DNA from 3 places in the Bacillus sp. T3 genome. Region 3 is predicted to be linked to each of the others. Evidence: riboswitches for the same ligand, from Rfam matches in the RefSeq annotation. Region 3 holds a riboswitch; each other region holds the start of a gene.

Region 1 (11,048 bases), 1.9 Mb from region 3:
ATCTGCACGAATTGGAGCCGTATTTGCAGTCGCAATATATCCTGGTGCAATCGCATTAATCTGGATATTATGGATTCCTAATTCATTTGCAAATGCCTTTGTAATTCCAGCTACACCATGCTTACTTGCAGTGTATGGAGGAATAAATTTTCCACCTTGGAATGATAGCATTGAACCAATATTGATGATTTTTCCACTTTCTTGCTTTGCCATTACTTTGGCAACCTCTTGGCTAAGGAAGTATACAGCGTTTAGGTTAATATCCATTACTGCGTCCCAGTCTTCTGCTTTATATTCAAGTAATGGAGTACGACGAATTGTTCCGGCGTTGTTGACAAGGATATCAATTTTTCCGTAAACACTTAGACACTCATCAACAATACTCTTAATATTTTCTCTTACTGTTAAGTCAGCTTGGAAGAAATGAACCTTTCTGCCTGCTTCTTCAATCAATTCTCTCGTTTCATCCCAAACAGTATCATGAGAGACGATGAATAAATCAGCACCAGCCTTTGCAAGGGCAACAGCGTAACCCTGTCCAAGACCAGTATTCCCTCCTGTCACTATGGCAACCTTGTTTGTTAGTTTGAAATAATCTAGGTTAAAATCTTGTAAACTCATTTGCTAGCACCTCATTATGTTATTTTTTGTAAGTTTGCTTTGTTAAATTTGTCTGTTGATTTCCGCTCCAGGCACTCGCTTTCCGCGGGCAGTCCGGGAGCCTCCTCGGCGCCTTAGCGCCTGTGGGGTCTCCCGTGAACTGCTGCTCCCGCAGGAGTCTCGCGCCTTCCGCTCCAAACAACAGAGTGCTTAAAAATCAAAAACGTTCTTTAACACAGCTTTTAAGCTAAAAATTATTTCTTTCGAGCTTTGACCGTTTGTTATCTTAAAACATCCATTGGGGCAGCATCCATGTCAGTGTAAGTTTTGTTTTCCCCTGCCATTGCCCAAATAAAAGTATAATTGCTTGTTGCGCTGCCACAGTGGATCGACCATGGTGGAGAAATGACAGCTTGTTCGTTTTTCATCACAAGATGTCGAGTTTCTGTTGGCTCACCCATAAAATGGAACATTCTCGCATTTTCATCTAAGTCGATATAAAGATAGACTTCAGATCTGCGGTTGTGTGTATGTGTTGGCATTGAGTTCCATACACTTCCTGTATTTAGTTGAGTCATGCCCATTACAACCTGACAGCTTTGAATTCCTTCAAGATGAATCATCCGACGAATCACACGATCGTTTGCATTTTCCAATGAACCTAAACGATCTCCCTCGATATCCTTAAAGGCAACATGTTGGGTCGGATACTCTTTATGAGCCAGCGCAGAGTACAAATAGTATTTAGCTGGGTTTTCAGCTGACTCGCTTGCGAAAAGTAATTCCTTTTTTCCTAACCCGATATACAAGCAATCCTTGTTGTCCATGACATATTGCTCGCCATCTACTGTAATGACCCCTGTTCCGCCAACGTTAAAGATTCCAACTTCTCTTCGTTCTAAGAAGTAATCTGCTTTTATTTCATCGTAGCCTTTTAATGAGATGACCTCTTCTGTTGGAGTAATGCCACCGATAATCGTACGGTCCTCCATGGTATAGGTTAATTTGATTTCATTTGGTACGAACAGCTCTTCAACAAGGTAGTGCTTGCGAAGTTCGTCTGTTGTAAAAGTTTTGGCATGATCAGGATGTGTTGAATATCTTATTTCCATAATCTACAACTCCTTTATATCTATTGTTTACATTTCTGTTTTTGTTTCACATCGTGGAACGGTGTTTCATAATTTAATTATAGCGGTTACATATAATTATTGCTAGTTAATTTTTATAAAAAAATAATGACAACTTTATGGAGCCAAAAAAGGGTAGTATTACCATAATGATTTGTTTAATTAGTCTGTTGATTTCCGCTCCAGGTGTTCCCTTTCCGCAGGGGAGTCTCGCACCTTCCGCTCCAATCAACTGATGCACAAAAATCAACAAAGTTCTTTAATATTGCCTTTTTAAGAAAACAAAAGAGCAGTGGAATTAAATTCTCACTGCTCTTTTGCTGGTTAGTTTATCCATCAGCTTATTATTTTATTATAAATCGCTCGAGCTCGAATTGGGTCGTTGGTACCGTGAACGATCGCCCGACCATCGCGGAAGAAGACGATTCGATGACCTTCAAAGGTGAATGCTAGCAGATAAGGATTGGTGACAACCTCACGAGCAACACCCGCAATGCTCTCTGCTAAACTGTCTAAAGCCATTTCTTGTACTTGCTGCTTAGCACCCAGGTCGCAGCTGAACGGCATCTCGGCCACAGAGAACATCAGTCTTCTGTTGGTTATCAAATGATAGATACGGGAAATTCGCATCTAGACTACAGGTTGGACAATTTTTATTTTTTAAGGCTCCAATTTTGATTTGTGAGCTTTCGCCCTTCCAAATATCGAACGACTGTAACACCGGGCTAAAATCGGCACCGGTGACAAGCCGAAACACATGTGTCACTTGGTAAGAGGCGACGAGCTGGACGATTGGGCTGATTACCCCAACCGTGTCACATGTCATCCCTTGGGCTGGCAAATGATCCATTAGGCAATGGAGGCACGGAGTTCTTCCTGGGATAATCGGGAAGGTAAGCCCGTAGCTTGCAACACACGCCCCAAACACAAACGGGATTTCGTATTTGATCGCGGCATCATTGACGATTAACCTTGTTTCAAAATTATCTGTTCCATCGACTATCACCGATATACCCCTGCAAAACTCTTCGATGTTTTGAGCATTCACATCCGCTACGATAGCTTCAATCTCAATCTCACTATTTATCTCTTGCAATCGATTTTTCGCGGCAATTGCCTTTGGTAATTTTTCAGCAGCATCCTTTTCTGTATACAATTGCTGCCTCTGCAAATTGCTCCGCTCCACATAATCACGGTCAACGATCGTGAGCTGTCCGACTCCGGCTCGCGCGAGCATTTCGGAGCTCGCTGAACCGAGTGCGCCAGCACCAATCACCAATACATGAGCCTGTTGCAATTTCTCTTGACCGGTTCCACCTATAAATAATGCTTGCTTTTTATAGCGGTCGCTCAAGATGTCACCATCCCAGACAAAGGGCTGCTCGCAACTCCATAATTTTTTCCAGGAATACGGCCTGCTTCAAAACCAAGACGGCCAGCCTCGATTGCAAGCTTCATCGCCAGCGCCATTTTCACAGGATCGTTTGCACCTGATACTGCTGTGTTTAACAGAACACCATCTGCACCAAGCTCCATCGCAAAGGCCGCATCCTTAGGTGAGCCAATTCCGGCATCGACAATCACGGGAACAGAGGACTGCTCAATGATGAATTGCAGATTGAGCGGATTCATAATGCCACGGCCAGAACCAATGGGTGAAGCCCCAGGCATAATCGCATGAACGCCAAGCTCCTCTAAGCGTCGCGCAAGGACTACGTCATCCGACGTATAAGGGAGGACGATGAAGCCCTCGGCCAAAAGCATTTCTGATGCTTTTAATGTTTCAACTGGGTCTGGCAAGAGCGACTTATCACAGCCAATGACCTCGACCTTGATCATGTCACACAGTCCTGATGCTTTTGCTAGTCTGGCGATTCGAACAGCTTCCTCCGCTGTTTTTGCCCCAGCCGTATTCGGTAATAGCTTATATTTCTGTAAATCTAGCATTTCGAGAAAATTAGGCTGCGAAGCTTCAAAAATATTCATTCTACGCACGGCAAAGGTCAGGATTTCTGCTTCTGATACCTCGACCGCTTCCTTCTGAATATCAAAGGATGGATATTTCCCTGTTCCTAGCAGCAATCTCGATTTAAACGTTTGGTTTCCAATTTTCAACATACTCAACCGCCTCCTACAAAATGGATGATTTCAATGACATCGCCCGCAACAACTGGGGTGATACGATAGTTTTCTTTTACAGCAATCTCTTTGTTTAACTCGACGACAACAATTCGATCTTCGAGCTGATAGAATGCTAGTAAATCCCAAACAGTCGTAACCTGTTCTGGCAGCTCGACAATCTTTCCATTTAACTGAACCTTTTTGATTAAATCCGTTTCATTCACCATTGAAGCCCATTCCCCCTTTATGCGTATACAGATTCGCTGCGTTCCAGCTTGAACGCCTCGACCCATTTTGGATTTACCTCTCGGCCTAGCAGTAAATCGCGGACCATCATTCCCGTAACCGGAGCAAGTAGGATACCGTTTCGAGAGTGACCTGTTGCAAAAATCAAGCCGTCATGGTCTGGATGCTTGCCGATAAATGGCAACGTATCAAAGGTCTGCGGACGCAATCCTGCCCAAAAATCATGCAAGCGCATATCGGTCACACCCGGCAGCATCAATTTAGCCTTGGTGATAAGCGCCTCAATTCCACCAATCGTACATTGCTCACTCCAGTCATTTGCTACCATTGTTGCCCCAATCACAAACGTGCCATCACGACGCGGTACAATATAGCTGCCATTATGAAAAATCGTCGCTTTAAGCGCCAGCTGATCACTCTTAACTGAGATAATCTCCCCCTTGATTGGGTAAAGCTGATGATCAAATCCAGCCTGCTTAAAGAATGGGCTGCTCCATACACCACTAGCGACGACGACATACTGTGTATGAAACTTTCCTCTTGTTGTGCTAATCTCGTAACCGGTGCCACAACGCTCGATCCCCTCGACCTTCGTATACTCATAGATTGAACCACCCAGAACTTGAACACTACGGCAAAATCCGCGCGCAACTGAATTAGGAATCAAATTAACATCATCCTGAATGTAGGCGGCCCCGATAATCGTTTCACTGACCTCTGGTATTGCTTTATGTACTTCGGCAGCATCAACCCAATCCACCGTTGGCAGTGAAAGAGCCCCACTGAGCGCTTGTTTTTCCAATTGAGAATAGGCTAATTTATAAATTCCGCCTTCTTTTACCTCAAAATCAAGCCCACAAAGCTCGTGAACCTCTTTCTCTAGACTTGCATAGGCCAGTTGGCTTTCTCGGGCAAACGGGTAGAAGAGCTCAAGATCATCCGCTTCAGAGTGAGCGCCAAGCATTCCGGCTGCTGCTCCGGTCGCCTTTCTGCCAATCCGATCAGCTTCAAATACAGCTACATCCATATTTTCCTTGGCAAGATGGTAGGCGATGGACGCTCCAATAATGCCACCACCAATTACCGCTACATCAAAACTTGTTTTCATCGCTAACTCTCCTTACTTTTTCAAATAAATGTCGTGCAGTATCGGCTGGAGCAATGCTTGAAAAAATGCCAGACATCATCGCCACACCCGCTGCACCTGCTTTCTGCATTAGCCCAACCCGCTCTGGTGTAATCCCGCCAATTCCATAAACCGGAATACAAAGCTTCTTGACCATCTCCTCCAGTAACGTTAAGCCATTGGCTGGTTTACCACGCTTACAATTCGTTTCAAAGCAGTGACCATAAACAACGTAATCTGCACCATCGATTTCTGCCTGTTTCGCTTCTTCAAACGAATGAACAGATCGTCCGACGGTTAAAAGTGGATACATATTTTTAACGAGCGCCACTGGAAGCCCATGACCTGGGAGCTGGACGTTTGGAATGTTAAACAGCAACGCCAAATCCAAACGGTCATTTAAGACGATTTTTTCCAGGTGTCACTCCGATTTCTATTAACCGGTCAAGCAGCTCACTTAGCTCAGACGCTGATTTTCCCTTTTCACGGATATGGACAAAATCAACATAGTCCTGTATTTGAACAATTATCTTCACAAGCTCGGTCACGGAATGCCGGTCATCCGTTACAGCAATACATTTCACCCCAACACCTCCCTATCTAAAAATTTCAAAAAATGACTTTGTTAAAGCACTGTTGATTTTTGAGAACTCTGTTGATTGGAGCACCTGGAGCGGAAAGCAACAGACAAATTTAAAAGCCAAAAAATAAAAAAACCACTCTCCCGATAGGAAAGTGGTTGATATCCGTTGCACGTCAAAGAAACACGCACAAAAGTATGCGCCACTTCCCTACGCAGGTCCGAACCTGTTCAGGTTTTGAGGGTTTAAAAGTAAACTACTTTATTCTCAGCCCTTATCAAGGGATCCCCTAGTGATTATGTAAAAAATAGTTATTAATAAAAACAAGCTAATTATAACACAAATCAAAATTGTGGCAATAATTAAATTAAAAAGTTAACCTTAATGGTTTAACACTGCCTTTCCATCCAGTCCAATGAAAAATAGTGGTTCAATCATAATTTTCCAACTGCCTCATATTATTTAATTAGTGATTTTGTTTTATTTTTAAAAATGGCTTTTTAGGAGGGAAATTAATTGAGTTATTCAAATCCTTACTTGGATTACAGAGTATATCCTCAAGGCTACTCACCATATGGCGGGGCAGGAGGTCAAATGACCGGGTACCCAACAAGCACACCAAGCTTTGGTGCCCAAGGCGCATTCCCACCGGCAACCAGTGGTGGTGTGCCACCTGTGCCACCAACCGGGTTTCAACAGCAACAGGTTCCCCAGGCGCCTGGTCCAGGTGGCCAGCTGCCAATAGAGGAATCGTATATTGAAAATATTTTACGATTGAATAAAGGAAAGCTTGCTACTGTGTATGCGACCTTTGAAAACAACACACAATGGAATGCCAAGATTTTCAAAGGAATTATTGAAGCTGCAGGGCGGGATCACCTCATCCTTTCTGACCCGCAAACCGGCCAGCGTATACTACTGCCAATGGTCTATCTCGACTATGTAACATTTGATGAGGAAATCGAATATGAATATCCATTCGGGGCAGGACCGTTAGTCAGCAACCCTCCTCGGTAAATAAGAAATGCGTAAGGCGCACAGCCTTAGGCGACAAGCACAAGACGAGCCAGCCGAAAGGTTGTTCTTTGACCTTTTGGATGGATGGCTTGTGACCTCGAGCCGATGGCGCCTGGAGCTGGACACCCATCAAAATTGAATGCTTTCTTTACTTTAAACAAAAGGATTATCTCCTTTTCAGCGACGACAAAATAGCAAACAAAAAAGACTCTGCTCGTTTGATTGAACTATACCCTGGATAACGGACACTGATAAAAAAGTGCCCCTATCCGGGGTTTTTTGTGTTTCAATAGATTTAATGAATATGGGCGGAGGATTATCATGAGTAAGAATATTTATAATGAATTCCAAATTAAAGAGCTTGAGAAGAATCCTAATGTTGTGAGCGTTTCTGAAAGGTCAATCTCGTATAGTCCGGAATTTAAGGTAAAAGCAGTTACGGATTACAAAAGTGGAAAAACACCATCACAAATCTTTATTGAACATGGCTTTGACCTCAACATGATCGGTAAAGATCAACCTAAACGTTGTCTTAGGCGTTGGAGGGATTCGTATAAAAGGTTTGGAGAGGATGGTTTCCTTACAGAACGCAGAGGCAAAGGGAGTACAGGACGCCCTTCTTCAAAGCATCTTTCCGTGGAAGAGAAATTACGAAAAGCTGAGGCAAGAATTAAATTCCTTGAGGCAGAGAATGACTTCCTAAAAAAGCTGGAAGAGTTAGAAAGGCAGGCGCTGAAGAAGAAACGATTTTAACGGCAGCTGAAAAGTTTTCTCTAATCGAGAAAACGTTAAGAATACATCAGTTAAAGAAAGCTGTTTCCTTCCTGTGTAAACTGGCAGGTGTAAGCCGTAGTGGCTACTATGATTGGTTGAAGGCTGCACCTTTACGTGCACAACGTGACGAGCAGGATGAATTGGATATAGAGTTAATCCAAGAAATTTTCATTAGCAAAAAGGAAAAAGTAGGTGCCCTCCAGATTAAAATGATTATGGAGAATGATTATACAGCCATAATGAATCACAAAAAAATTAGGCGTCTAATGGCAAAATATAATCTTGTAACCAAAGTAAGGAAGGCCAATCCCTATCGTAAGATGGCCAAGGCAACCCAGGAACATCGAACCTGCCCTAACCTTCTTAACCGAGAATTCAATCAGGAAGAACCAGGGAAAGTCCTGCTTACTGACATTACTTATCTCTATTTTGGAAAGGGTCAAAAAGCATATTTATCTTGCGTAAAGGATGGAGCTACAAGGGAAATTATTGCGTACCACTTGTCCACATCTTTAGAGATGGATATCGTCTATAAGACGTTAAAAAAGTTAAAAGTAGCTGTCAGCAATCATTTTCACCCAGAAGCCATGTTACATTCTGACCAAGGTGTCCACTATACGCATCCTCTATTCCAAAGCAAAGTGAAAAAGCTTGGCATAACTCAATCAATGTCCCGAAAGGGAAACTGTTGGGATAACGCACCAATGGAAAGCTTCTTTGGACATTTTAAGGATTTAGCAGAGTATAAATCCTTAGATAATTTAAAAGAGGTTAAGAGAGAAGTAGATCGAGTAATCGAAGAATATAACCATCACCGTTATCAATGGGGCTTAAATAAAATGACCCCGGTACAATACCTGGGCCACTTATTAGCTGCATAGGCGCTTTTTTAAACTGTCCGTAAACGGGGGCACAGTTCAGATTTCAACGACAGAGTCTTTTTTTATTAAAGATATTTAACCGCTGCAATGATGATTAATGTCCATGCGGCCAAGAAAGCCACTCCGCCAAGTGGAGTAATCGCCCCGAGTACACTAATTTTCGTTAACGCCAACACAAACAGGCTTCCTGAAAATAGCACGATCCCCGCTAACATCAACCAACCGGAGGAGGTAAGCAATGAATTCCCCGGCAATTTCGCTACTAAAATTCCAACCACCAACAGCCCTAATGCATGATACATTTGATATTGGCACGCCGTATTCCAAATATCCAAATAATACGGCTCAAGCTTCCCCTTTAAGCCATGGGCACCAAATGCCCCTAATGCCACCGATAAAAAAGCATTGATTGCTCCTAAAATAATAAATACCTTCACACTTCTCCCCATCCTTCTTCTATCAAAATCAACCCGGTAGTTCCAGGTCTTACTCCCTTTATCCTTGAAAAATAAAACTTGTTGTGTGGTTTCTTTTTATTATTAAGCCTGTCCATTTCCTACCGCACTTGCAGTCAGCCTGCCCATGCGCCCCCTAAAAATCAAATAAAGATTCGCCGTTCGCCTCTCCATTATCGATTTTAGTTGGCTCAGTATTTGCAAACGAAAGTGCAGGAGACGTTGTTGTCATCGGCTTCGTATTGCTGATTTGAATTGGCTTCTGAGGTTGAAGCTGCTGTGTTGCCTCCGGCTCATCTAATACAAGCTCGCATAACGTTTTGATCGCTTGAATTCGCTCTCTAATTTTCGTTTCTGAGCTCGCACTTTTTGCTGATTGAAGTTCCTGGTCCATTTTTTGCAATAGCTTACGCATTGTAATACTCATTCTGTTCACCTCATCTTCTCAGGTAGTCCGTTCATTTTGTAAGTTTCACGTGAAACACGTCGCTTCAACTCGAAATCTAGCTGACTCTATTCTACATGATTTGTTTTTTTATTTCACAATACTTAGCTTGGGAAATTTTATAAGTGGTGCTGATGCAATTGTGCCATTGCATGGTACAAGAAAAAACCCGTATCCGATGAGGACACGAGTTTAATATTTAACCTAATAGTCTTTGATATAGGGATTTGGCTTGATTTAAATCCTTTGTTCCGTGAATAAGAGCACGGCCGTCGCTAAAAATAACCATCCGTGTGCCTTCGTATTCGACAGATAGCAAATACGGATTTGCTTTCACTTCATAGCCTAAAGTCGTAAGCTGCTCTGACAAAATCGTTAGATTAAGACCTTCTTGCTTCGGTGGACGTATTTGGACAGTGTCGCGACCGCATAGCACTGTCGATTTTGTCATATTTTCGACGTCAAGATAAGGGTAGGTTGGCTGATCACCACAGGAAAGGCAGCTCGCATCCTTTGCTTTTGACATTTTCATCGATGAATACTGGTTTCGCCAAAGGTCGAAGCTGACAAAGCCCTGGACGTAACGCCTCCCAATCCTCGACGAGAATCTTTAGAGCCTCAGCTCCTTGATGAGCGATGACCATTCCCACTGCCGGAGCGATAATTCCACCGGTATCACAGGTCATCCCTTGAATCGGAATAGCCTTTAGCAGACAGTTTAAGCACGGAGTCACCCCAGGAACAATTGTAAAGCTCATCCCGTAGCTGCCAACACAGGCTCCGTAAATCCAAGGAATATTATATTTTTGTGAGATGTCATTCATCATCATTCTTGTTTCGAAATTATCAGTTGCATCAAGAATGAGGTCGATGGTGGAGGTACGGGACTCAGACCCAAAGCTTGAGCTTGAGCCAGCTGTGACAAGTTCCTCCATTAGCTCGGGAGTAGCATCAGCAATAAGGGCTTGAATGTCGACATCGGAATTGATGGCTTGGAGTCGTTTTTTTGCTGCTGCCGCTTTTGGCAGCTTTTCACGCACATCTTCCTCCGTATAGAGCTGCTGCCGCTGCAGGTTGCTTTCCTCGACATAATCGCGGTCGATGATAGTGAGGCGGCCAACACTGGCTCGCGTCATCATTTCCGCGCTCCCAGAACCAAGTGCACCTGCGCCAATGATCAGGACATGCTTTTCACGAAGCTTAGCTTGTCCGCTATGACCGATCTGCGGAAAAAGAGTTTGCCTGGAATACCGTTCTGACATAGATGAAACCTCCTCTATATGAAGCTTGAACTATTTTTTTAAAAGGCATGTATTACCTGTGTTAAACTGCATGAAAAAGCGCCATACCGCAATAAATTTTCATTATTTTAAGTGTTTTTTTATCATTTATTATTCGATTTAAGTAGAATATCTGATAAAATTCCTTTTTTTGAATCAACTCAGCAATTTTTCCGCAAATATTTGCACGTGTTTAGTGCTATATGCACGTTATGTTGTGTATATGATACAAACTCAAAAATATATGATACAACTTTTGAGATATATGCACGACTTTTCGATTTTATGATACAACTTTGAAAATTTATGCACGGCTTCCCATCGATATGCACGTTTTAATACGGATATGCACGCCTTGCGATTGTCGATCGAGGATTCATTGAATCTCCTAC
Region 2 (11,048 bases), 2.1 Mb from region 3:
GCTTGTGGGTAGGATTTTTTAAGTTTATTCTTAAAAAATCTCACTGTTCTTTCCCCCTTTTTTTCTTTTAAGCCATATTCCAATAAAGAGCAACAGGACCGGAATCAAGAAATCAAATAAAATTTGAATACTGTATATTTTTTTACCGAACTCAACGTATTCCAAATACGAATTGGCAGGTAACAAGGCCGAAAATGCGATAATTACAGCTACTGGGAACACAAATGAGCGATATGAACGCTTAAAAAGATGCTCTAATCCTTTTAACCCTGCGTAAAAAAAGATAGAAGCCCTGACTAAAATCCCTAACAGCATGATAAAGACAATCAACAAATCAATCCGTTCCACGAAATTTAACAGCTTCACTTCGTTGGCAGCAGAAAGCAATGGATAGCTAGTCCTCTCTTTGATCGGACCTAGCGTCATAGTTTGCAGTAATGAGGAATAACAGAGAATCAGTCCGCTTGCAATAACAGCCCAAATTCCCCATTCACTTACTTTTTTCCTTGATTCCATATCTGGAATCAAGACAAGAAAGGCGACAATCTCACCAAATGGCAGGGTCAAATGATAGGGGAAAATAGCCTTTAAAACTGGCTGGATTCCCTCACCTAGGAATGGTTCCAGAAATTGAACAGATAATTCATTGGAAAAAAGCAAACCAATTCCAACAAACAATAAAAACAAAAGACAATAAGGAATAAAGATTTCAGCTGATCGAGCCAACACCTCAATTCCTAAAAATAAAATATAAGCACTCGTTAAGACCATCGTAATCAGGAAAATATGAATCGGTGTTTGCCTAAAAATCGTATTGACCATTAATTCTCCTATATTTCGAATCGAAAGGCCTGCATTGATAAAAAAGTAAAAAATGTAGCCTGCGCAGATTATTGCACCAATTAATTTTCCAAATCCACCCGCAAGCATTTGAAACAAATCCTTTTGTGGATATACGGACATCAGGTAAATAAAAAAATAAAAAATTACTACGCCACCCCAGCTTGCTAACAGAATCGCCAGCCAAGCGTTATTTCTCGCCTCCTGTCCAATATTCAAAATCAATGCACTTCCGATATCAAAAAGGACAATAAGGATAAATAATTGTAATCTAGATATTGTCTCTTTATGGACTGGTTTCATATTCTCACCCATTCCTGCAGATCATTGCTTCATTTGTTTTTGTTTCCACCACAAGATTGGAAAAATTACAAAAGGAATTCCTATTTGCAGTGGCATATGGAAATAAAAAGGAATGATTTTTAACCCCTCCTGAAGATGCTCTGCATAATTTTCGCTAATAAAAATAGAGAGAAAGGCTATCTGAACGGACATTGGCCAGATAAGGTTACGAAATGGAATATGAAAGATGTGCTCCATTCCTTTTAACCCTCCATAAAAAAAAAGCGAAACCTTGACTACAATCCCAAACATCACTGTAAACACAATGAGTAAATCCACTCGCTCAATAAAGTTTAATAATGAAATTTCACGCGCTGCTGTTAGCAGGGAAAACTAGCGCGATCCCTGATTGAAACCCCAAGTGTGCAAATTTGAATAATCGTAGTGTAAACAAGAGTCATCCCACCTACACCAACGGCGCACAATAGAATCCTGTTGGTCTTTTTTTTAAATGTCATGCTGGAAAACAGCATCGTAAAAACAATTAATTCTCCAAACGGAAAACCAAGAATGTCAGGAAAAATGGTTTTTACCACGGGCATGATGCCATTGCCTAATACTGGTTCAAGAAAAGAAATATCCAACTCGCCCGAAGCCCAAATGCCTATTCCGATAAAAAGTAAAAAGAACAGAATATAGGGAATAAAGATTTCTGATGACCTTGCCAGAACCTCCATTCCTTTTCTCAATATGAAAGCGACCACAAGCATTAATAAAATGTCAACCACTTCAAGTGGCGTAGCCTTGTAAATCGTCGTGACCATAAGTTCTCCAAAATCGCGTAACACCCTCGCAGCAATATAAAAAAAATAGAAAATATAAACGATGGCTAACGCTCTACCAACCCATTTACCAAAGCATAGGTCAAATAGAGTAAAGAGGTTCGTCTCGTTCGACATTTCCATCAGAAAGAGATAATAGCGAAAAAGAAGGATGCCGAAAAAAGTGGCGATTAAGATGGCAATCCAGGCATCCTGCTTCGCCTCACCGCCGATCCCGATAACAACGGCTGACCCAGTGATGAAAATAAAAATCAAAATACTAGCCTGAAGAATCGATATCGATTCAATTTTGTTATTATCCATTGCTAATACCAGTTGCTTGCTTTTTTTTGCGCTCTTTGACATCCATAATGATGCAAAGGATGAACCCAAATAACAATGCCGCTAAAACCCATGTCCGCTGTGTACCATCCTGTAACATCATGATGATAAAATACATATCCTCTATAGACTTATGAAGAAGGTAGTAATCAATCAAAAAAACACCACTAACCATGAGCACCAGAACAAAAATATAAGCCAAAGAAATCATTATCGACACACCCTAGAAGAGTAATTCCTTATTTTAAGAACAGTTTCAAACATAACTGTTTTCCATTAAACTTCTAACTAATTTTCGGTTATTATGTGTAATTTTGGAAATATGTATTCAATCATTACCAATTACTTCTTTCTAACCATTCCATAAAAAAAAGGATGAATTTCTGTAGAAATTCATCCTTCAACCTACTATTAAATAATGATTTGATTTCGTATTTCTTTCGCTGCCACCATAAACGACGGCGCATTACTTATCGCTGATATGACTGACACGCCGTCTGCCCCTGCCTCAATCACGGAGGCACAATTTTTATCATTGATTCCACCTATCCCAACAATCGGAATAGTGAAGCCTGCTTTTCGCAGATCCTGAATCAATGTATACCCAGCAGCCTCACGGGCATCCTCCTTTGTAGTGGTTGGAAATACTGGGCCTATCCCTAAATAATCGGCTCCTTGGGCGATTGCAAGTTCTGCCTCACGGGTACTATGTGCAGATACACCGAGGATTTTATTGCCGATACGCTGCCGAACACTTTCAACAGATTCATCATCCTGTCCAACATGGACACCGTCTGCATCTAGTAAAAGCGCCAAATCGACATCATCATTAACGAGAAACGGAACAGAAAATTCTCGACAAATTTGCTGGAGTTCTTTGGCCAACTCTAGTTTTTCCAAGCCTAAACGTGCTCCTGTGCCTTTTTCTCGAAATTGAAACAGCGTTACTCCGCCTGCTATCGCTTCCGCTAGCACTTCAGCAGGATTTTTATAACAGTTATTGCCTCCAACGATAAAATACACCTGCAGTAGCTTTCGAATCTTTTCCGAATTAATTCTTGTCACTTGTAATCAACAACTCCTTACAATATTCTTACCCGTTGACCTCAACTCTCCGCCCATATGCCCAATGGTTTGTTGGCCCATGACCTGAACCAATATGGAGGTCGTCTTCTATCGCTGCCTGAATAAATTGTTTTGCAATCGTCACAGCATCCTTAATATTTCTGCCTTGCGCTAATTGCGCTGTAATGGCTGCTGAAAATGTGCACCCTGTACCATGAGTATTTTTCGTCTGGATTCTTTTACTAGTAAAATAGGAAAATTCTTTTCCATCGTATAACAAATCAACGGCCTCGTCGGAGTCATCATCATGACCTCCCTTAAGTACCACATTCTTAGCTCCTAGCTCGACAAGCTTAATTGCCGCTTCTTTTTTCTGTTCAAGAGATTTGATACTCAATCCCGTAATCACTTCCGCCTCCAGGAATGTTTGGTGTAACAACCATCGCAAGTGGAAGCAGGTACTCTTTCAATGCGGTAATCGCTTCTGCTTGAAGTAAAGAAGCTCCTCCCTTTGCAATCATGACGGGATCGACTACTACATTCTTCCAGCCGTAGTAGCTAATTTTTTCAGAAACTGCCTTGATAATTTCGGCGTTAAAAAGCATTCCAGTTTTGAGGGCATCTGTCCCCATATCTTCACCAATCGCTTTAATTTGTTGTATGACAGCATCTGCTGTTAAGGGATAGACTCCGTGTACACCTAGTGTATTTTGAGCTGTTACGGCTGTAAGGGCAGACATCCCAAATACCCCCAACTCCTGAAAGGTTTTTAAATCGGCTTGTATTCCAGCGCCGCCACCGCTATCCGAGCCTGCAATTGTTAATGCTTTTCTGACCATATCCCACACCATCCTTAAGAAATTTTTTCAACTCGACCATATTGAATGACATCTTCTGCAGAGATCCTGTTTAATTGGTTTAAAAATTCAATTTGAAAGCTTCCTGGTCCAAGCTCCGCTGTTGTCAACGCAGCAAGCTCAGCAGCAATACCATAAACCGTTAATGCTGAAGCGCATGCTTCGGCTACGTTCTGTTCAACTGCAACAAAAGCAGCAATAACGGACGTTAATAGACAGCCCGTTCCAGTTACTTTCGTTAAAATGGAATGCCCGTTTCGAACGACAATCGTGTCAGTACCATTTGAAACAAAATCTTCCTTTCCCGTCGCGACGACAACTGTGTTTAGTTTTTTCGCTGTTGAAATGACTAAATCCAATACATCACCTTGTGATTCTCCGGCATCAACACCCTTGACAGTCCAATTTTCACCTGCGACATTGGCAATTTCAGCTGCATTTCCTCGAATTACGGCAAATTGAATATTTTCCAAAAGGCTTCGGGCGGTTTCTGTTCTGAATGGAGTCGCGCCTGCTCCGACTGGATCAAGCATGACAGGTACCATGTGCTCGTTTGCTGATTTACCAGCAAGGTGCATCGCCTCAACCGTTCTTTCATTTAGCGTTCCAATATTGATAACAAGGGCACTAGCGATTTTCGCCATGTCCGCAACTTCTTTTCGGCTATCAGCCATCACTGGCGAGGCTCCGAGTGCTAATAAGCCATTTGCCGTAAAATTAGTAACAACAACATTTGTAATATTGTGGATAAGCGGATTTTTTTCACGAACCCGCTGCAACAACATAGCAATTTTTTCATTATTCATATTCGATTTCCCCTTTTTTAAAAAATAGGTTTAGTAAAAGCGGATTAATTCCACCAAGTTGATTGGAGCGAAAGGTGCGAGACTCCTGCGGGAGCAGCGGGACAGGTGAGACCCCACAGGCGCTTTGCGCCGAGGAGGCTCACCGCCCGCCCCGCTGGGTCGCTGAGCACCTGGAGCGGAAATCAACAGACAAATTTAACCCAGCAAAAAAATAAAAGCCAGATCCCGATGGACCTGGCTTTTGTAAGTGAAAGAATGACGTATACGCTTTTCACTACTTTCCTACGCTGGTATCACCCAGATCAGGTCCAAAGGGTTTAAAAACACAAAGGTTTCTCTCTCAGCCCAATTCGGGCACCCCTAGTAGTTCCATATGATATTTTCTTACAAAAATATCATAGCTTTTAAAAGATAGACTGTAAAGAATTATCTGTCCATTCAAAAATTTTACCGTGTTGTTTCACTATTTACTGTATGAAATTTAAGCCCCTAGCTCATGTTCCTTAAAAATTTCATCGATTTTTGCCAACGCTTGAATTGCGTCTGCTCCTTGAGCGGTAATTTTGATCGTTGCTCCTTCAGGAATTCCGAGTGACATGACACCCATAATGGACTTTAAATTTACCGTTTTTTCTTTGTATTGAAGTGAAATTTCTGATTGATATGGAGCAATCGCACTGACTAGAATCGTTGCCGGCCGAGCATGTACACCAGCATGACTTGTGATTGTATAGTTTTTTTCTAACATTGATATTCCCCCTTATTTGAAAAATTATTATTTTACTAATTCACAAACTTTCGCCACTACATTATCTACTGTGAATCCAAATTCTTCGATTAGTTTGTTGCCTGGTGCAGATGCTCCGAAAGTATCGATGCCAAGAATACTTCCTTCAAAGCCAACATAACGATGCCAGCCAAATGAAGCACCCATTTCAATTGCCAAGCGTTTCGTAATACTACGAGGTAAAACAGATTCTTTGTAGTCTGCTGATTGCGCTTCGAAACGATCCCATGATGGCATGCTGACAACAGATACGAAAATGCCCTTTTCTTCAAGTGCTGCTTGTGCCTTAACAGCTAATTCAACTTCAGAGCCTGTTGCGATTAGAATCGCATCTGCGTTTTCTTTTTTCGCTGCAGAAAGCACGTAGGCTCCTTTAGAAACCTTTTCGTAAGTATCTTCTGCTGCACCCTCAAGCACTGCTAAATCCTGTCTTGATAAGACAAGCGCTGTTGGTGTATCTGTTGATTCAATTGCTAGTCTCCAAGCTGCTGTTGATTCATTTCCATCAGCAGGACGAATTACAGAAAGACCTGGCATAGTACGTAATGCTGCTAAATGCTCGATTGGCTCATGTGTTGGGCCGTCTTCTCCTACTGCAATACTGTCATGGGTCAGCACGTAAGTTACAGGTAATTTCATAAGTGCTGCTAAACGAATGGCTGGGCGAAGGTAATCAGAGAATACGAAGAAGGTTCCACCAAAGGTTTTTAATCCGCCATGAAGAGCAATCCCGTTCATTGTGGCACCCATCGCAAATTCACGAACACCGAACCAAATATTTTTTCCGCTATAATCGGATTTACCGAAATCAGCTTTATTTTTCATATACGTTTTATTGGAACAAGCAAGGTCAGCAGATCCACCAAAGAAGGCTGGAACAGCTTCCGCAATCGCATTAATCGCATCACTTGAAGATGTACGAGTAGCAACTTTCTTCCCTACCTCGTAAGTTGGTAATTGCTGTTCCCAGTTTTCAGGAAGCTTTCCTGCAATCGCCGCTTCTAGTTCACTTGCAAGCTCAGGGTAGGCTTGTTTATATTGCGAGAATAATTCATTCCAATCTGCTTCTACCTTTTCACCGGCAACTTTTACTGCTGCTTCGAAATGCGCATAGACATCCTGTGGAACATAGAAGCTTTCTTCGAATTCCCAGCCATATGCTTGCTTAGTTAATGCAGCTTCCTTCGCTCCTAGTGGAGAGCCGTGTGAATCTGATTTACCGCTTTTGTTTGGTGAACCAAAACCAATAGTAGTTTTAATTTCAATCAAGGTTGGACGTGTTGTATCGGCTTTTGCTTCCTCAATTGCTTTGGAAATTTCCGCAATGCTATTTCCATCTTCAACACGAAGAACCTGCCAGCCATATGCCTTATAACGCGCTTCTACGCTTTCAGAGAAGGCTAGGTTTAATTCTCCATCTAGTGAAATATCATTTGAATCATATAAAACTACTAATCTTCCTAAGCCTAAATGACCTGCAAGTGAGGAGGCTTCTGCTGAAACCCCTTCCATTAAATCGCCATCACCACAAATAGCATATGTAAAATGATCAATTACATTTAGTGATTCACGGTTATATTTAGCAGCTAAATGTCTTTCAGCCATTGCCATTCCGACTGCAGTCGAAATCCCTTGACCAAGTGGTCCAGTTGTAGCATCAACACCTGATGTATGGCCGAATTCAGGATGTCCCGGCGTTTTGCTTTCCCATTGTCTAAATGACTTAATGTCATCCATTGTTACTTCATAACCTGATAAATGCAAAAGACTATACAAAAGCATAGAACCGTGGCCTGCAGACAATACAAAACGATCCAGGTTAAACCAGGTTGGATTGCTTGGGTTATGGTGCATAAATTGCGTCCATAATGTATAGGCCATTGGAGCAGCGCCCATTGGCATTCCTGGATGACCAGAATTTGATTTTTCGATTGCATCAATTGATAATGTTCGAATGGTCATAATAGCTAATTCTTCTACGTTCTTTATTGTCATAACTGTTTCCACTATAAAACACTCCTAAAATTTTTTGTTGGTGTTGGTGGTGAAACTCTATTTCTATTAATCAATGCAAGAGCCTATTGACCCTGCAAAATGCTTAAACAATATTGCCCAGTTCTTGGTAGGCGACTTCATTACTCATAATGAGTAATTGCCCAGAATCCATCCCAAATTTTAACCAGAGAATGATTTGCTCTGCTAGTTTACTAGCTAGAATACGATCAATTGCTGTCGGGTATGACCCCATACATAATGCTTCATCGACCACGGATGCCTTCCAATCAACTTCTAATCTAGAAAGGACGTTTTCCTTAAGCCACTCTGGACTAATCGCTTCATTGAAAAATAGAATCGATGAAGTTCTCAATTCTGAGAAGTTCATTTGAATCGTTTCACATAATTTGTGTAATTGGTTTTCTGTAAAGCGTTTTGAAACATAATAGCCTTCGGTTGCTAATGCTAGATCTTCAAGCATATGATCAGGCGCCATTCCTGGTACACCTACTCCAAATAATCTTGGATGATCATATTTAACAGAATGAATCGTATCCTGGATTTTTAGGGCCCCCTCGACAATCGAATTCATTGCCGTATCATATCCTAAGGATACGTCAGAGCCTGGAATATCGTTTAAGATTGAAACAGGTACAAATAACAATCTTGGTCGCTTCGCCTGCAACATCCAGTCATCTACTACTGCTTTTGTTTCTGCTGTACCAATCACAATGACGGCATCATAATCCTTCATCGTCTCAGGCAGCAAAGAATGACCTGAAACTAAAGATGCTTTTATTAAAAGCTTTGTTGATCCATTCTCTTTATCAGCAATTATTGGGTGAACATTCACTACTTGGTCTCGTTCGACCTCAATGCCAAAGAAGAGCTGATCCTTGGTTGCTTCAGAAATGACCTTATTAATCAACTGTTTTAACCCTGCTGGGTAAATTCCGAAAACCACAAGACCAATTTTCATAACAGATTCATCCTTTTCTTCTATTCGTCTCAGACTAGTCTAGCAAGTTTACTTATCGCTAGAGAAGGCCGGGAATAATTTTCGAACTCTTTCAACCTTTTGTTCGTAGGTACCCTCTTTTTCATTAAAAAGGGCTGACGTTCCTACAACATAAATATTGGCTCCTCTTTCTACTAATAGAGGAATCGTTTCCTTATTAATACAACCATCCACTTCAATTAATGGCCTATTACTTTCTGGAAGTGTAGCCAACACTTTATTCAAATCATCCATTTTCTTTAATACATCGTAATTAAATTTTTGTCCTGCAAAGCCAGGATTAACAGTCATCATTAAGATCATATCAACCTTGGAGAGGTATGGAATAATTAATTCAATCGGACTTTGCGGGCTTAAGGCTAAGGCTGGTTTAATGCCCTTTTCCTTAATTTTTTCAATATCTCGTTCTATATTTTGACTTGCTTCAACGTGGAAGGAAATGTATTCTGGTTGAATGTATGAATACATATCAATATATTTTGACGGATCTTCTGTTGCTAAGTGTATATCAAGCGGAATGGTGGTACCATTTTTGATTTGTTCTAAAACATATGGACCCATTGCTAAGTTGTGAACAAACCTTCCATCCATAACATCACAATGGAGCAGTTCCACTTTAGCATCCTCTAATTCTTTCAATTCTTTTGCGAGCTGTAATTGATTCGCACACATAATCGAAGCTGCAATCGAATGCATATTGGTCCCCTCCTATGTGTTTTTCTAAATAGAAATCGTTCGTCTTTTTTCAATTTCAGTCACTTGATCAATTCTTTCTTGGTGACGACCACCCTGGAAACCTGCATTCAACCAAGTATCGACGATTAATAACGCAAGGCCTTCGCCAACTACTCGTTCACCCAAACAGAGGACGTTACTATTATTATGCTCTCTCGTCGCCTGTGCAGAGAAGGTATCGCTTACAACAGCCGCCCGAACTCCGTCAATTTTATTGGCGGCAATTGACATGCCAATTCCAGTCCCACAACACAATATCCCTAAGTCGCTAGTACCCGAAGTTACTGCATGCCCAACCTTTGTTGCATAAACAGGGAAATTCACACTATCTTTGCTATAGGTACCATAATCCTCAACTTCAATATTTTTTTGCTCAAGGTGTTTTTTGATTGCTTCTTTTAACTGAAATCCACCATGATCACAACCAATTGCAAGTTTCATATTATTCACCCTTTCTATTCTGCTTGTGATGTCTTTTCATGTCCTAATAGTATCATCTAAAAACTGGATAAAGAATGCGGTTTCATCCCATTTCATGTCATGATCATTGTAGTTTAAAGTGATGAAAAAACTCCTATGATCATTGCATACTGGGTAGTTCAATTAATAAAAATTTGCACAGATGTCACAGAACTCAACATATTATTATTAACATTACATTTGTTCCACTTTAAATCATTTGTCATGATTCCTCTTTTAGTTTATTGCCCAATGAAAGTGCTGTCAACACAGAAAATTAAATATTTTCTGTTACTCATGCTCAAATCAACCTTATTTATACGTTTTTTTGGAAGCGTTTTCAAAATATTCAGACATAAAAACCCGCAATCTCGTTTAGGAGTTTGCGGGTTGCAAGCTTTTAAGATTCGACGATAACCTTAATTTCGTTCCCTGCCATAACAGCTTCAAACCCTTGACGCCATTCGTCTAGTGGAACGGTTTTTGTAATCATTTTTTCTGTATCAATCTTGTTATTTTTTAGTAGATCAAGAGCGATTAACCAAGAACTTGGCTTTTGTGAACGAGATCCAACATAGGAAATTTCACGTTGAATGATTGACTCTTGGTCAATAGCGTTGCATTTATTTCCGAATAAACCAACCTGTACAAAGGTACCTTTTTTCTTCATTAACGGTAAACCGCTGTTTACAGCTGGTACAGCCCCAGAGCATTCGAAGATTTTATCGACTCCATAGCCATCTGTATGAGAAAGGACGATTTCCTTTAAATCCTCTTGCAGCGTATCAACAATCACATCAGCGCCCAATTCTTTCGCTAACTCTAATCGTTTTTGATCCTTTGTAATCCCAGCCATAATAACAAAAGCACCTTGTGCCTTCACTACTTGAAGCTGCAGCAACCCTATCGGACCAGGTCCAAAGATTAATACCTTTTCCTTAGCGGTAACGGTTGTCTTTTCTAACGCAGCATGTACACAACAAGCTAATGGTTCAGTGAACGCAGCAGCCTTTAGGCTTACTTCTTCTGGGAGCACGTGAA
Region 3 (11,048 bases):
TCGCCCCAATCGCCAATCACAATCCCGCCATCACCGAAATGAATCACCTTACTCGCTTCCCCGAAATCGATTTCTGACAGTCGACCTTGAATAAATGCTTTTACTAAAGTTTTCTTTTTTGCATTTTTTAATAATTGGACAATACTGTTACTCTCCATATCAAACTCCTAATCAAAAATTTCTATCATGCTTTTTCACTTCGTTAACTCTGCAACAATTTCATAAGAGCGCAACCGGGCTTGATGGTCATAAATTTGCGTATTAACCATTATTTCATTAGCTTCTGTTGTTTCTAGAAACTTATCAAGTTTTACCTTTACTGTCTCAGGCCCGCCGATGATCGATGTAGCGAGTCGTTCATAAAGTAACGATTTTTCAAAATCTGTTGAAATCTCATCAATATTCTCAATCGGTGGTAAGAGCTTGCTTGGCTTATTTCTGATTAGATTCAAAAACTGTTGCTGCATGGAGCTTGCAAGAATTTTTGCTTTTTCATCTGTTTCGGCAGCAACAACATTAACACCAACCATCGCATAGGGCTCTGATAATACATCAGATGGTCGGAAGCTACTTCGATATAACTCTAATGCAGGAACGGTATATTCAGGAGAGAAATGGCTGGCAAATGCAAAAGGAAGACCGAGCTGTCCAGCTAATCGCGCGCTGTAACCACTAGAACCAAGCAGCCAAACTGGAACGTTCGCTCCTTCACCCGGAATCGCACGGACAGACATTGTTTCTGCTGCAAGCTTGGGATTAAAATAGGCACGAAGTTCTGCCAATTGCTGTGGAAAATCGTCATGCCGCAAATCTCTTCTGAGAGCATGTGCAGTCACTTGGTCGGTGCCAGGGGCACGTCCTAAACCAAGATCGATTCTCCCTGGAAAGAGGGCATCAAGTGTTCCAAATTGTTCTGCGATCACGAGTGACGCATGATTTGGAAGCATGATTCCTCCTGACCCGACGCGAATAGAGGATGTACCTGCAGCGACATGACCGATGACGATGGAGGTTGCAGAGCTCGCGATGCCTGGCATATTATGGTGCTCAGCCAGCCAATACCGTTTATATCCCCATTTTTCTACATGCTGGGCTAAGTCACGAGTGTTGTTTAAAGCATCAGTGGCGTTCCCACCTTCAACAATGGGCGCAAGATCAAGAACGGAAAATGGAATGTTTTTTAGTCTCTTTGTTGTAACAGCTTTTGTGTTGTTCGACATCTTCTATTCAACTTCTTTCTAAATTGATTAATTTTATGCTCCATTTAAGTTTTCTTAAACAAACATGAAATCTGACATATCTATCTTAATTAATATTTCGAAAAAATGGAAAAGGGTTGCTCAAAGAAAATCTGCCCCCTCATATATAGAGGGGGCAGCAAAATATTATAAGTGAGCGATGTTCATAAGAGCTGGAATAAAGGAACTTGCCCATATTAATGTAATGATAGCCGCAAATATCATAGCGAGGGTTGAAAAGGTTGCTTCTGTTTCTCCGTATTCCATTGCTTTTGTCGTACCCACTCCATGAGCACTCATACCCAATGCAAGTCCTTTAGCAATCGGGGATTGAATCGACATCCATTTGAGTTCAAGTGGCCCTAATATTCCACCAATGATTCCAGTAATGATGACGAAAATGGTCGTTAAAGTTGGTAAGCCACCAATTTCCTTAGAGACCTCGATTGCAATCGGTGTTGTAATCGAGCGTGGTAACACGCTTATTAGAAATTCAGGATTTAAATGAAAGATAAGGGATAATCCGAATGATGAAAAAATGGCAACTAAGCTACCAGCTGTAATGCTAATCAAAATGATGACTAAATTCTTTTTAATCAAATGAAAGTGCTTATATATTGGGATCGCAAAAGCAACGGTAGCTGGACCTAGCATATGCGTTAGTCCTTTTGATGCCCCGATAAACCGATCAGCTGGGAAATGAAGAACACTTAATATAAGGATAATGATAATCGGACAAATTAGTAATGGATGAAAAAGTGGAAATGCCGATTTTTTATAATAGCTCTTTGTGATTCGATAAATAAAATACGTTATAACTGTAGTTAATAAAAAGATCATTTAGCTTCACTTCTTTTGCTTATTTTATAGAAGGCATCCGCTACATATGCGGTAACTCCAATGACAATTAATGTACTAAGTCCGATTAAAAAGAAGGTTTTCATTCCTTGCCAACTTAAGATTTCATCATAATTAACGATTCCTACTGCAGATGGAATAAAGAACAATAGTAATTCAGCTAACAACCAATTTCCTCCTTGTTCAATCCATTCAAGTTTGATAACTTTTACCGACAATGCGACTAAAAGTAAGACGAGACCATACATCGATGCCGGAATCGGCAATGGAGCAAAACTCTTTAAGATTGATCCAAGAATTAAGAAAATATGAATAAACAATATTTGAAGTATGATGGTTATGATTTTCATGTAATATCTCCCTTTATATACAGATAGGAGCCGTCTAGAACTCCTATTTTTAATGAAATTTGTTATAGGGAAATATTACTACACTCCTATATATTCGTAAAATATATATAAATTATGTTTGTTATAACTATAAGTTATATTGATAAATCAAAATAAAATCACTAGACAATAAAGTCAATCAGCCTTCTCGCAGCATTTGAAATATATCGTCCTTTTTTTGTAATGATTGCTAGGTTCCAGGGTGTAGATGGGATTAAATCGAGAATCTTAACTTTCTCATTTTGTACCCGATTACAAATCGAATCAGGTAGAATCGTTATTCCTAATTTCGCCGCTACCATTTCCGACATAAAATCCCACTGAGAACTTTTAAACAATACTTTGGGTTCAAATCCTATCTCGATAAATTTTTCCCACATAATATCATGCAAAGCAAAGTCTTCGTGGTAAAAAATGATGTCTTCATCCTTTAGTTCTGATAAATGCACCGTTTGTGAATCAGCTAATCGATGCTCAAAGTGAACTAATAATTTCATTTCATCCTGTACAATTGGGTAAATATTAAACTGTTGATGATCAACTGGAAGAACGGCTACACCAAGTTCGAATTCTCCTTCATCTACACTTTTTACAACCTTGGCTGCACCATATTCCTGAATATGAATCTCGATATTTGGATATTTTGTGTGAAACTCGGCAATGACCTTTGGGAAATAAAGGCTGCCAATAATGGGAGGAAGCCCGATGTGGATCGATCCCTTATTAAGGTTTGTAAGGTCATGTAATGTTGTTTCCATTTCCTCAAAAAGGGAGCTAATTCTTTTCGCATATTCCATCACAATCAAGCCGGCATCTGTTACATTGCTTGTTTTATTTGTTCGAACAATTAATGTCATACCAAGCTCGTCTTCTAGCCCTTTAATCATTTTACTTAATGCAGGCTGAGAGATGTGGAGGGCTTCGGCAGCTTTAGTTATACTCTTATGTTTGACAACCTCTGAAAAGTATTTTAATTGTCTAATGTCCAAGTTCTTCACCTCATTTTATTCATTATAGCAAGTAGAATCACAATGCTAAAGGAGTGTAATAGGTGTTTTCCTTAAATGCCAATGATTGCAATTGACTCTCATTAGCGAATGGAGTAATATAAGACCATAAGCTACGTTGTTCGTGACGATAATAAAGTTTTAACCTTTATACTTGGTTAGGGAGTTTAACATCGATGCCTAGCTGACAAGCCTTCGTCTATATGACAGGGAGGACATGCGGAGTAGGTATCTGAGGACACCCACTTTGAGGAGTGGTGGTTTAAAACTTTCTTAATAAACGTTACGGCAAAGGTGGCTTGTATTTTACCTTTTATAAAATTAGAAACCAGGTTCCTAGAGGAATCTGGTTTATTTGTGTGCTCGGATAGTTTAATTGTCTTGTCTCATCCACAAAGTTTTCTTACTTTAACCCTCGTTTAACCCTCGTAAATGCAATAAAATCAATGAACTCTTCTTTTGTTAGAGCTATTTCATCGAGTGTCACAAGTACATTATTAGAGGTCAATAGTTCTGTCAACTCTAGGTTTGTATTTTTATCTTCAACACGATTTAATAGATAATCAACGGAGGTTTCAAACAAATCAGCCATTTGTGTCAACGCTTTAATCGGAGGTTCTCTGTAGCCAGATTCATATCCAGCATAAGTGCTTTTCGCGATTCCAAGCTGATCAGCGGTTTCTTGTAATGACCAATTTTTATTTTTGCGTAGTTGTGCTAATCGTTGTAACACTAAATCACGACCTTAATTGTAGTTAATTGATTATAACATGAACCTACTTTTGAAAAAAAGAAAAATATACGCAAATAGAATACGCTTATTGTGTTTTTATAGAGAAATAGCGTATAATTAGCTATATTTATTCGCGTATTGCGTACAAAAGCGAGCCGCAACCAGGAGGTTGAACATGAAAAAGCTGTTATTAATCGCGACAGGAGGAACGATTGCTTCAATTGAAGGAGATGAGGGCTTAGTTCCTGGACTTACTGCAGACCAATTACTTCACTATTTTCAGGATTCTGCTCAAAAGGTAGACGTAACCTGTGAAATATTAATGAATCGGGATAGTACAAACATACAGCCTGAGCATTGGGTTGATATGGCTGAAACCGTGGCAAAAAATTATGATCGATATGATGGATTTATTATTACACATGGCACAGATACATTGGCTTATACCTCAGCAGCATTATCCTATATGCTTCAAGGATTACAGAAACCAGTAGTCATTACGGGTTCTCAGGTTCCAATTAGCTTTAAACAAACGGATGCGAAAAAAAATCTTGCCGACTCGGTACGATTTGCCTGTGAAGACATCGGCGGCGTATTTGTAGTATTTGATGGACGAGTTATTATTGGAACAAGAGCTGTAAAGATGAGAACGAAGAGCTATGATGCGTTTGAAAGCATAAACCATCCTTATGTCGCTAATATTACTGGTAATCATGTTCAATACTATTGGAAACCGACGATAACGGAAAAAACGCTTCATGTTGATACTAGTTTATGTTCAGATGTTTTCTTGTTGAAGCTACATCCTGGGACGAAGCCAGCGATTTTTGATTTTTTAAAGGACCATTATAAAGGGATCATTATCGAAAGCTTTGGAAACGGTGGAGTTCCATTTGAAGGCCGGAACCTGCTTCCAAAAATAAAAGAATTAACTGAGCACGGACTTGCTGTTCTGATTTCTACACAATGTTTAGAAGAGGGGCAGGATTTATTATTATATGAGGTTGGACGGAAAGTTGCACAATATGATGTTATTTTATCAGGAGATATGAACACAGAAGCAATTGTGGCAAAACTTATGTGGACTTTAGGGAGAACTACCAATCTGGAAGAAGTGAAACAAATCATTGAAACGCCTGCAGCCTGGGATTTATCAACGGGTTGGCTTAAAGAGGACTAATCTATTTATTTGAAAAACATCTTTTTTCTAAAAGGTGTTTTTTTGCATTGCTTTAGTTGAACAGGTTTTTGAACAGGATTAAAATTGAAGGGGGAAATATATTGGAGAGGAAAATCTGAGGATGAACGAAGGGCTATTAAAAGAAGCGAAGAATTTTATCACTGCTTGCTACCAGGAACTTGGGAAAACATTGGAACAAACCAAGCAACGATTACAGGATGTTGAGAAACAAATAAACAGTCAAAACCATTATGACCATACGTATGAAGAACTTGTCCATGGAGCAAGGATGGCATGGCGCAATAGTAATCGTTGTATTGGAAGACTATTTTGGGAAAGCTTACATATTATTGACCAACGTCATCTAGAAACAGAAGAGGAAATATGCAATGCCTTATTTGAGCATATTGATTTTGCCACCAATCACGGTAAAATTAGACCAACCATCACGATTTTTAAACCGGTGGTCCATAACGAAGTACAGGTAAGGCTGTGGAATCATCAATTAATCCGGTATGCAGGCTATGAAACTGAAAATGGAATGATTGGAGACTCACATTCACTTGAGTTCACAAAAATGTGTCAGGACCTTGGATGGCAAGGAGAGGGCACGCAGTTTGACTTGTTGCCGCTTGTAATCCAAGTTAGAGAGAATAAACCGAAATTTTATCATATTCCTAAAGAAAAAGTGCTTGAAGTTCCAATTCGTCACCCTGAGTATAAAGAGTTTGAAGATTTACAACTGAAGTGGTATGGTGTGCCGATTATTGCGCAAATGCGTTTAGAAATCGGAGGAATTCATTATACCGCAGCACCTTTCAACGGCTGGTATATGGGAACTGAAATTGGTGCCCGAAATTTTGCTGACGAAAACCGGTATAACATGCTGCCAAAGGTGGCTGATTTAATGGGATTAAATACAGAAAGTGCTGCATCATTGTGGAAGGACAGAGCGTTAATTGAGTTGAATCAAGCAATACTTTACTCCTTTAAAGAAGATGGAGTGAGTATTGTCGATCATCATACTGCGGCGGGACAATTTAAATTGTTTGAGGAAAAAGAGGCTATGTGTGGGAGAGAAGTGACTGGGAACTGGGTTTGGCTAATTCCACCGCTTTCTCCAGCAACCACACATATCTTTCATCAACCTTACAAGAATGAAACAAAAAAACCGAATTTTTTCTATCAAAAGGATCTATTTCTTTAACCTCTAATTGTGTTATGTTCGCAATCTAATTTATGTGCGGACATAACACTTTTTTAGTGAAAAGCTACAACTAGCATAGTGGAACTAGTAGTTTGGTTTTAGGTCATATGTATTTAGCGGAATTGTCGAATTCAATCATATATTGGATATTGTAGTTCAATAGTCCTTTTTTAAAAATGTTGTATCCTGACGAACAGACTATTTAAAAGTAAAAATTTTCTGAATATAAGTTAAATTTTGTATTTTTATATTGACAAAAATCAACAACAGGATATAATTTGATTAAAATATCTAAAAATTCTAAATAGGGAGAATTGCACAAAATCATTAGATTGGCAGTTGCGCTCAACTATGACATATTTTTGTTAAACAACAAAGAGTAAACGCTTTCTTGTCTAACAAAAATATATCAATACATTTAAAAAACGTAAACGCTTTCTATGTTGCAACGAACCGAAAGAAGGAGGGTAGTAGAAGTAGAATAGGATATTTTATTTAGCGTTTTCATTCTTTTACAGCGATATCCGGTGATCATAAAAGTTTTTATCACAAAGGTAACTGGACATGGAAATACAGAATTCATCAAATATTTATTTGTAATAATTGTTAGTTACATTGAACTAATTTTCTAGTATTATATCAAAGTATGTTTATTTTAGGAGGATAATATGGAAACAAATACTTCAAACGTAAAAGTGCAAGTGGCTGACCCATCGGCAATTGGTATGTTCGGTCTTGCAATGGTAACTTTAGTTGCTTCATCACAAAAATTAGGGATTACTGAAGGTTTATCATTCATTATTCCGTGGGCATTATTCCTTGGTGGGATTGCTCAACTATATGCTAGTGTTCAAGATGGTAAGCACAACAATGTATTTGGACAAACTGCTTTTGGTGCATACGGACTTTTCTGGATTGGTGTCGGTGCTTCTTGGTTAATCCAAATGGGTGTTTTTGGAGAAGAACTTGCAGCTCAAGTCGATCCTAAGCAACTTGGATTTGCATTTATTGGTTACTTAATTTTAAGTCTTTTCTTAACAGTTGGTGCTACGGAAACAAACATGGTATTATTCTCCATCTTTGTTTTAATTGATGTATTATTCATTGGACTTATTCTTACAACATTTGGTGTAGTTCCTGAAGTAGCACATGAAGTAGCTGCAGTTGCTGAATTATTAATCTCTTTAATTGGTTTCTATGGCGCAGGTGCAAACGTATTGAATAATCACTTTGGCCGTGTTGTATGCCCAGTAGGAAAGCCATTTGGTATTTTCAAGCCTCAATCAAAAATGAAATTAGTAAAAAATGCATAATTGATCGTTAAGCCTGGCAATGGGATTGGTTGACCTCAACGGATCCTGTTGCTAGGCTTTTTTTGTACTCCAAATCCATCACATTGGAGGGGAATAGTTTCCTTAATAGAATAATATATAAATAGATGAAAATGATGGAAACTATTTAGGAGTGAGCCTTTTAATGGTGAAAAATATCTTGGTTTTTGTATATGGAACCTTAAGAAGAAATGAAGAAAATCACTATTTACTACAAAACGAACAATGCGTCGCCCAGCAATGTTGGACAAATGGGCAATTATATGACACGACTGAAGGCTATCCAGCGTTGAAGCAATCGACTAAAGGAAAGGTATACGGTGAATTATATATCGTAGACAAGCAAAAGCTTCAGCAGCTTGATCGGTTGGAGGATTACAATGGACCTGGACAAAAAAATTTGTATAACCGAATCAAACAACAGGTTTACACTGACAATGGTGCATTCGAGGCATTTGTTTATACAATTACTACAGACTATCTAAATATCCTAGTTCGGCAAATTGATAATGGTGATTGGTGTATGCAGCATTCTTTTGTTGAGAATCCCACTTTTTATTATTTTGCGTATGGGAGCTGTATGGACGACGAAAGATTTAGATTAGATGGTGTACATCAATTCTTTCAAAATAAAAAGGGTGTTGGCATTCTAGGAGGTTATCGACTTCGCTATACGAGAAAAGTTTCGGATGGAGGAAGAGCAGATATCGTCGAGGAGGGAGGTGTTGTCGAAGGTATTGTTTATGAGGTGCCAGGTGCCTGTCTCTCTTATTTATATCGTCGTGAGGGAGTAAAGTATAATTCCTACCGTCCTGCATTAATTGACGTAACAGTCAATGGGCAGCTCTTAAAAAATGTGCTTACCTTTCTCGTCGTGAACAAGGATAAGGAAATGGCTCCACCAATTGAATATGCAAAAGAAATCATACGTGGCGGTACAGGTATCCTTAGTGATGAATACATTGAAAAACTTAAACAACAGCTAAAGGATTTTAATATAATATTGTAATCTAAAGGAGATCTTCATTATGTGAAGATCTTCTTCAATTTATAATGGTGTGAGATTACTGATTGAGTATATTTGTCCCATAATTATACAAGATAAACAAGAATAACGAACTGTTCTAGAAGGAGCTGAGGATCAGCTTGCATTTTTCAAAATATTTTTGGCCTTGGGAATCAGATGTGATGATTCAGTACCCATGGTTGCTTCCCATATTCTTTGTGGGTCTCAGTTTCCTGATGTCGATTATTTCATGGATAAGGATGAAGTAGGTATCGTCGCAATGAAAGAGAGTATTTAGGAAAATGGAAATTAAAGGTTTACAAGATGGTTGTGTTGGTTTATAGTTAATTCGTAATAATTGAAAAATTAAAAACTAGGGGTGTCCATTTAGTTGGGCTGAGAGAGAAACGCGCTTGAAGTTTCTTAACCCTCAGGACCTGATCTGGTTCATACCAGCGTGGGGAAGTTAGCATATCTAAATTGGTAATGGTTTTTTAGTTCATTGCTTAATTTTAACTAACAGCTACCGGGGTCTATCATTAGACTCCGGTTTTTTCATGCGGAAAATGAATCGGATTACGTCCTCAACATTTGGAAGGGGAGAATGTAATCATGGTAAATCATTCAGTATCAGATTTGAATCAAGCAATTTTATCTAGTTTTTCTAGAAGTAATAAGGTTTATGTAGAGGGTTCAAGACCCGATATCCAAGTTCCAATGCGCGAAATTGGATTAAGTCCGACAACTAGCATAAAAGGAGAACAGCAAAATACGCCGATTCGGGTTTATGATACAAGTGGTCCGTATACAGATAGTCAACATAATACTGACATCCAAAAGGGCTTAACTCCCCTTCGGAACAGTTGGATCAAGGAGCGCGCAGATGTTGAAGAATATATTGGGCGTGAAATTAAGCCTGAGGATAATGGGTATAAAGATAGCAGCAACCAAGAAAATATCGGGATTTTTCCTGGTTTAACAAGAAGACCACTCAAGGCGAAAAATGGGAAAAATGTTACCCAACTGCATTACGCACGTAAAGGTGTGATTACTCCTGAGATGGAATTTATTGCGATTCGGGAAAATATGGACCCAGAGTTTGTTAGAAAGGAAGTAGCGAGTGGAAGAGCCATCATTCCAGCAAATATTAATCATCCTGAAAGTGAGCCAATGATCATCGGGCGTAACTTTCATGTGAAAATCAATGCAAACATCGGAAATTCAGCGATTAGCTCTTCGATTGAAGAAGAGGTTGAAAAAATGCGCTGGGCCACTCGTTGGGGGGCAGATACGCTGATGGATTTGTCCACAGGGAAAAATATTCATACGACGCGCGAATGGATTATTCGCAATTGTCCAGTTCCAGTTGGTACAGTGCCAATTTATCAAGCTCTTGAAAAAGTGAACGGCATTGCTGAGAATCTATCGTGGGAAGTATTCCGTGATACATTGGTGGAGCAAGCCGAACAAGGGGTCGATTATTTTACGATTCATGCTGGCGTTTTGTTGCGCTATATCCCATTAACTGTGAAGCGCGTAACAGGAATTGTGTCGCGAGGGGGCTCGATCATGGCGCAATGGTGTTTAGCTCACCATAAGGAAAATTTCCTCTATACTCACTTTGAGGAAATATGTGAAATAATGAAAACGTATGACGTAGCTTTTTCGCTTGGAGATGGACTGCGTCCGGGTTCGATTGCCGATGCCAATGATGAAGCACAATTTGCTGAATTGGAAACATTAGGCGAATTGACCAAAATTGCTTGGAAACATGATGTCCAAGTGATGATCGAAGGACCAGGTCACGTACCAATGCATTTAATAAAAGAAAATGTGGATAAGCAAATGGAAATTTGTGGTGAAGCTCCATTTTATACACTTGGGCCACTAACGACGGACATCGCTCCAGGTTATGATCATATTACATCAGCAATTGGAGCCGCAATGATCGGATGGTTTGGAACGGCGATGCTATGTTATGTCACACCAAAAGAACATTTAGGATTACCAAATAAAGAGGATGTTCGTGTTGGGGTAATCACCTACAAAATTGCGGCTCATGCTGCAGATTTGGCGAAGGGACATCGTGGTGCGAGGGA

The links. A riboswitch is a leader RNA that binds a small molecule or an ion and turns the genes downstream of it on or off. The one in region 3 is predicted to bind thiamine pyrophosphate.
Region 1: another riboswitch for thiamine pyrophosphate. It lies ahead of RGF10_RS01625 (beta/alpha barrel domain-containing protein); the one in region 3 lies ahead of thiC (phosphomethylpyrimidine synthase ThiC).
Region 2: another riboswitch for thiamine pyrophosphate. It lies ahead of thiM (hydroxyethylthiazole kinase); the one in region 3 lies ahead of thiC (phosphomethylpyrimidine synthase ThiC).

What each region holds. Positions count from the first base shown of each region.
Region 1 covers NZ_CP137761.1:290,077-301,124, reverse strand. The annotation lists gene kduD (2-dehydro-3-deoxy-D-gluconate 5-dehydrogenase KduD) at 1-621, opposite strand, end outside; gene kduI (5-dehydro-4-deoxy-D-glucuronate isomerase) at 882-1,712, opposite strand; partial or broken gene RGF10_RS01650 (ThiF family adenylyltransferase) at 2,067-3,084, opposite strand; gene RGF10_RS01645 (thiazole synthase) at 3,081-3,854, opposite strand; gene thiS (sulfur carrier protein ThiS) at 3,851-4,078, opposite strand; gene thiO (glycine oxidase ThiO) at 4,096-5,205, opposite strand; gene RGF10_RS01630 (thiamine phosphate synthase) at 5,189-5,602, opposite strand; gene RGF10_RS01625 (beta/alpha barrel domain-containing protein) at 5,619-5,807, opposite strand; TPP riboswitch at 5,995-6,105, opposite strand; gene gerQ (spore coat protein GerQ) at 6,321-6,821, shown strand; one part of gene RGF10_RS01615 (IS3 family transposase) at 7,143-7,515, shown strand; one part of gene RGF10_RS01615 (IS3 family transposase) at 7,515-8,476, shown strand; gene RGF10_RS01610 (DUF423 domain-containing protein) at 8,542-8,913, opposite strand; gene RGF10_RS01605 (YwdI family protein) at 9,068-9,358, opposite strand; partial or broken gene RGF10_RS01600 (MoeB/ThiF family adenylyltransferase) at 9,576-10,638, opposite strand.
Region 2 covers NZ_CP137761.1:911,845-922,892, reverse strand. The annotation lists gene RGF10_RS04670 (spore germination protein) at 1-44, opposite strand, end outside; gene RGF10_RS04665 (GerAB/ArcD/ProY family transporter) at 31-1,143, opposite strand; gene RGF10_RS04660 (hypothetical protein) at 1,165-1,461, opposite strand; gene RGF10_RS04655 (GerAB/ArcD/ProY family transporter) at 1,503-2,267, opposite strand; gene RGF10_RS04650 (hypothetical protein) at 2,260-2,496, opposite strand; gene thiE (thiamine phosphate synthase) at 2,697-3,350, opposite strand; partial or broken gene thiD (bifunctional hydroxymethylpyrimidine kinase/phosphomethylpyrimidine kinase) at 3,379-4,189, opposite strand; gene thiM (hydroxyethylthiazole kinase) at 4,204-5,013, opposite strand; TPP riboswitch at 5,276-5,385, opposite strand; gene RGF10_RS04630 (phosphocarrier protein HPr) at 5,495-5,761, opposite strand; gene tkt (transketolase) at 5,789-7,795, opposite strand; gene RGF10_RS04620 (6-phosphofructokinase) at 7,899-8,774, opposite strand; gene RGF10_RS04615 (ribulose-phosphate 3-epimerase) at 8,823-9,509, opposite strand; gene rpiB (ribose 5-phosphate isomerase B) at 9,534-9,989, opposite strand; gene RGF10_RS04605 (zinc-binding dehydrogenase) at 10,408-11,048, opposite strand, start outside.
Region 3 covers NZ_CP137761.1:3,013,432-3,024,479, reverse strand. The annotation lists gene dapD (2,3,4,5-tetrahydropyridine-2,6-dicarboxylate N-acetyltransferase) at 1-158, opposite strand, end outside; gene RGF10_RS15540 (LLM class flavin-dependent oxidoreductase) at 195-1,220, opposite strand; gene RGF10_RS15535 (LrgB family protein) at 1,386-2,078, opposite strand; gene RGF10_RS15530 (CidA/LrgA family protein) at 2,075-2,446, opposite strand; gene RGF10_RS15525 (LysR family transcriptional regulator) at 2,608-3,483, opposite strand; RNA gene ssrS (6S RNA) at 3,600-3,797, shown strand; gene RGF10_RS15515 (helix-turn-helix domain-containing protein) at 3,896-4,225, opposite strand; gene RGF10_RS15510 (asparaginase) at 4,401-5,405, shown strand; gene RGF10_RS15505 (nitric oxide synthase oxygenase) at 5,527-6,612, shown strand; gene RGF10_RS15500 (acetate uptake transporter) at 7,281-7,925, shown strand; gene RGF10_RS15495 (gamma-glutamylcyclotransferase family protein) at 8,089-8,952, shown strand; TPP riboswitch at 9,315-9,430, shown strand; gene thiC (phosphomethylpyrimidine synthase ThiC) at 9,562-11,048, shown strand, end outside.